2 regions of the Salinicoccus roseus genome follow, and region 2 is predicted to be linked to the other one. Evidence: predicted binding sites of a transcription regulator. Region 2 holds the regulator's gene; the other holds the start of a gene.
What was found. Region 2 encodes CtsR, which represses protease genes until heat stress. Its sites were predicted from a motif close to ATGGTCAATAAAGGTCAAACA; they were not measured.

Region 1 (2,404 bases), on a different contig from region 2:
CATTCGTGATGAGCACGCCCGGAACAAGCGGCATGACGCTGGCGATGATGATAGTATCCAGCATGATGCCATACCCGAGCTCGACAAAGATGACTGTCACCGTCGCTATATAGAGCGCTGCGAAGAACTCTGTGAAGAACTGGACCCGTGTATAACGCTGGATGCCCTCCATCAGGAAGACGCCTCCGGCACCTCCTATGAAGGCAGCCGGAATATCCCTTGCGATCCCCTCGAAAAGCAGCAGGAACATGATGCCGATGACGCCGCCCGAGAGGACGAGGAGCCACAGTGGGAAAAACCGCGTATTATGTATCTTTTCCATTCCCCTTATCGCCTGCTTCAAAGGCAGCCCGTCGGAAATCCTCCTGGACAGCTCGTTGACGACCATGACCTTCTCCAGATTGTTGGACCGTTCCTCGATACGCAGCGTCTGGGTCAGCGCATAATCGTTCAGGGAAAAAATAATGACCGTGGGAGTGACGAAAACCTGGGCATTTTCAATACCATAGTTCGAAGCGATGCGCAGCATCGTATCTTCAATACGGTATGTTTCAGCTCCACTCTCCAACAGCATCTTCCCGCAATTGATCGCAATGTAGAATACATCGCGTACAAAATCTTCGCCAAGGACTTCATCTGGAGCTTCTATAACCTCAAGTTCGCCACTCACACGGCCCACCTCGATTGACACCCCCGGAGAGAATCGAACTCCCATCTCAAGAACCGGAATCTTACGTGTTATCCATTACACCACGGGGGTATGATAAAATCATATTAATATTTCTTAATAAAGCATATACAAGTATAGCAATAATTTCAAATGAATTAAAGGCTTAATTTTACTCTTTATAGCAGATGTTTTTCTTTTGACCTAATTTGACTAATGTGGTATAAATGAATTAGTGAATGATAGCAATCATATTCCCAGGAGGTAATACAATGAACTTAATACCTACAGTAATTGAACAGACAAACCGCGGAGAACGTGCCTATGATATCTACTCTAGACTGCTCAAGGACAGGATCATCATGATCGGCACAGGCATCGACGACAACGTAGCGAACTCCGTCGTCAGCCAGCTGCTCTTCCTGCAGGCACAGGATCCGGAAAAGGATATATTCCTCTATATCAATTCCCCAGGCGGCAGTGTGACTGCCGGCATGGCGATCTATGATACGATCCAGCACATCAAACCGGATGTACAGACGATCTGCCTCGGCATGGCGGCATCCATGGGCTCATTCCTGCTCGCTGCAGGTGCCAAGGGCAAAAGGTTCGCACTGCCTAATGCTGAAGTCATGATCCACCAGCCGCTCGGCGGGGCGCAGGGTCAGGCGACAGAAATAGAGATCGCAGCCAAGCACATCCTGAGAACACGCGAGAAACTTAATAAGATCCTTGCCGAGCGCACCGACCAGCCTCTGGACAAGATCGAAAGGGATACGGACCGCGACTTCTTCATGACAGCGGAAGAAGCTAAGGAATACGGCCTCGTGGACGAAGTGATGGAGCCTGAAAAGCTTAAAGGCTGATCCGTTCCAGATGGAAAGCGTCGGGAGAGATTTTCTCCCGACGCTTTCTTTTTTTGGGTGAATCCTGATTATACATATACTTTAAAGGCTATAAAGACACTAAGGAGCGTGATGATATGAATATATTGATAACAGGCGGTTCAGGTTTCGTCGGTTCCAGGCTGACGGATATATTGAAGCAGGAGCAGGACCACGTCTATATACTCAGCCGCAGTGACCGTAATTCGGACCACCCTTTCGTGCATTATATACAGTATGACCCGGATCATCCGGAAGATGATTCCTGGATGGAGGATATGCCGCTCAAGGTGGACGCCATCTACAATCTGGCCGGCGCTTCGCTTCAGGAGAAATGGAGTGATGAACACAAGGAGGAAATATTCAATTCAAGAGTGACTGTCACCCGCATGCTCAGGCGCTGGGTGGAACAGGCGGACATCACCCCGAAAGTGCTCGTCAATGCCAGTGCCATCGGCTACTATCCGGTCAGCAAAAGTGTCCGTTATACTGAAGCGGATCAGTTTGCGCCCCATGATTTCCTCTCCAGGGTGATTGTGGCCTGGGAAGGCGAGGCGGAGAAGTTCGAAGATTTGGGCGTCCGTGTCGTATGTGCACGATTCGGCCTTATACTTGACGCCGAGGAAGGGGCACTGCCGAAGATGAGCATCCCCTATAGGCTGGGGGCCGGCGGGCCCCTGGGAAGTGGTGAGCAGTGGTACAGCTGGATCCATATTGATGATCTCCTGAACGCCCTCCTCTATGTGGCGGTACACTCGGAAATCTCAGGACCGGTCAACTTCACCGCGCCCATGCCGCTCAGACAGAAGCAGTTCTCAAAATACTTGAGTTCCGCACTCGGTCGTCCGGATTT
Region 2 (2,404 bases):
GACGAATTCATTCGTAATCAGCTTCGTCGCCATCAGGCTGCCCGCCTGCTGGGCTTCAGACCAAGGGATTCCGATGAGGAATGCGATCGGCATGAAGATGTAGCCGAGGACGTCCTGGAATGTGATCTCCATTCCCGGGATGAGCAGGAACGCTTCGTTCAGGATGGCGATGAGTGCGATATAACCGATCAGCATCGCTGCAACGGTCATGGCGACTTTTGCACCATCCATGATGTAGTCCCCGAGTATCTGGAAGAATGATTTGCCTGCATCCGGGTTGTCATCGACATCGGCCGCATCTTCCGCATCCGTCACTTCATACGGGTTGAGGATGTGGACGATGACATATGTACCGAACAGGTTGAGTACGATCGCCGTAACGACATACTGTGGTTCGAGCATTGTCATATAGGCACCGACGATGGACAGGGATACGGAACTCATCGCCTGTGCAGATAGTGTATAGAGGCGGTGCCTCGGAAGGTGTGGCAGCTGGTTCTTCAGTGAAATGAAGACCTCTGACTGACCGAGGATCATGGATGCCGCACCGTTGTAGGACTCAAGGTAGCCCATGCCTGTGACCTTCGTCAGCAGGAAGCCGAGTCCGCGGATGATCAGCGGCAGCAGTTTGGTGAACTGCAGAATACCGATCAGTGCCGAAATGACGATGATCGGCAGCAGTACATTGAAGAAGAAGACATCTGCCGGAGAACCGTCTCCGAGTGTCGTCAGGTCGCCCATGACGAATCCGACACCTTCAGCGGCAAAGCCGAGCAGCGTGTTGAATCCGGCTGCCAGGAATTCGATGACGGCCTGGCCGGCGCCTGTGGAAAGAAGTATGAAAGCAAAAAGCAGTTGTATACCGAGCAGGATCAGAATGTTCTTCCATTTTTTGAAGGCAAGCTTGCGGTTGCTGCTCACAAGCCATGCGAGGAAGAAAGTGAATGCGATCCCGATGATACCCATAAGAATATTCAAGAATTTCACCTCATAAAAGATTAAGTTGTATTCATTATATAGCATGGCGTTATTGTCTGTATATGTAATCATGTGACAAAATCATCCCGATTCATTATAATGCAAACGTTTACAAAAATAAAGGGTGGATATAAAAAAACATTACATTTGCCATATTTGATTATAGGATATATAATTTAGTCAAAGAAGGTCAAAAGGGGTGATGTAATGCGCAACATGTCGGATATAATCGAACAATACCTCAAACAGCTGATTGAAGAATCCGGCGGTGAAGTCGTGGAAATAAAACGCGCGCATATCGCAGAGAAATTCGACTGTGTCCCCTCGCAGCTGAACTACGTGATAAAGACCCGTTTCACCAATGAACATGGCTACACCGTGGAGAGCAAGAGGGGCGGCGGCGGATACATCCGGATCACCAAGGTGGAGACCCACTCCAAATCCGAGTATCTGGCACGCCTGAAGCAGCTGATCGGCGACGGCATCTCTCAGCAGAATGCCAAGCACATCGTACAGTCGCTGATGGAGAACGAAGTAATTACAATGAAGGAAGCGAAAATCATAGATGCAGTACTGGAGAGGGAATCTCTGATGCTCGATCTGCCATACCGTGACCGCCTCCGTGCGAATATACTGATGAGGGTGATAGATGTCATTCTCTACACAGAGGAGTGATGAGATGAAATGTGAATCATGCAACGAAAGAGAGGCAACGATCCATATCTCAAAGGGCAATGGCTTCGAAAAGACCGAAAAGTTCCTGTGCGAGCAGTGTGCCAATGCCTCATTCGAGAATGACTTCAGTTATCCGGACGACAGCTTCAACATACAGAAGCTGCTCAAATCACTGTCCGAGCACCCATCCCTGCAGCAGACAAAACGGCGTCCGAAGCAGTGTGCGACATGCGGGTCCACCATCAACACCATCGTACAGATGGGGAAATTCGGATGCCCCGACTGCTATACCACTTTCGGCAGTCAGGCAGCCGACATCATCAGCCGGGTGCAGGCCCACCAGTCGGAGCATGTCGGGAAGGTGCCTGTGAAGGCGCGTGCCCAACTGAAGACGAAGAAGCAGCTCGAACAGCTGAAGGGTGAACTCGCAAAGCTCGTCGAAGCGCAGGAGTTCGAGGAGGCAGCGGTAGTACGTGATGAAATCAAGGCGCTGGAACAGGCAGGTGATGATGATGGGATATGATCACATCAGCCCGTGGATGCAGGAATCAGAGGAGCTGCCGGTTGAAATGTCCGCGCGGGTGAGGCTCGCCCGTAACGTGAGTCATCTGCCCTTCCCATACATGATGAAGGGAAATGATGCCATTGCGCCGGTGCTTGAGAAACTGGAAAAGACACTCACAGGCTACCGGCGTGTGGAGATGTCCGGCCTCCAGTTCGAGGACAAGGCGCTGCTGGTCGAAAAGCACCT

Region 1: a site for CtsR is predicted at 864-884, ahead of clpP (ATP-dependent Clp endopeptidase proteolytic subunit ClpP). Genes of this name have one in related genera too.

Annotation. Positions count from the first base shown of each region.
Region 1 covers NZ_RKQJ01000001.1:1,242,165-1,244,568, forward strand. The annotation lists gene EDC33_RS06305 (threonine/serine exporter family protein) at 1-670, opposite strand, end outside; tRNA gene EDC33_RS06310 (tRNA-Arg) at 689-760, opposite strand; gene clpP (ATP-dependent Clp endopeptidase proteolytic subunit ClpP) at 940-1,533, shown strand; gene EDC33_RS06320 (TIGR01777 family oxidoreductase) at 1,650-2,404, shown strand, end outside.
Region 2 covers NZ_RKQJ01000002.1:359,036-361,439, reverse strand. The annotation lists gene EDC33_RS08825 (NupC/NupG family nucleoside CNT transporter) at 1-978, opposite strand, end outside; gene EDC33_RS08820 (CtsR family transcriptional regulator) at 1,186-1,653, shown strand; gene EDC33_RS08815 (UvrB/UvrC motif-containing protein) at 1,628-2,176, shown strand; gene EDC33_RS08810 (protein arginine kinase) at 2,130-2,404, shown strand, end outside.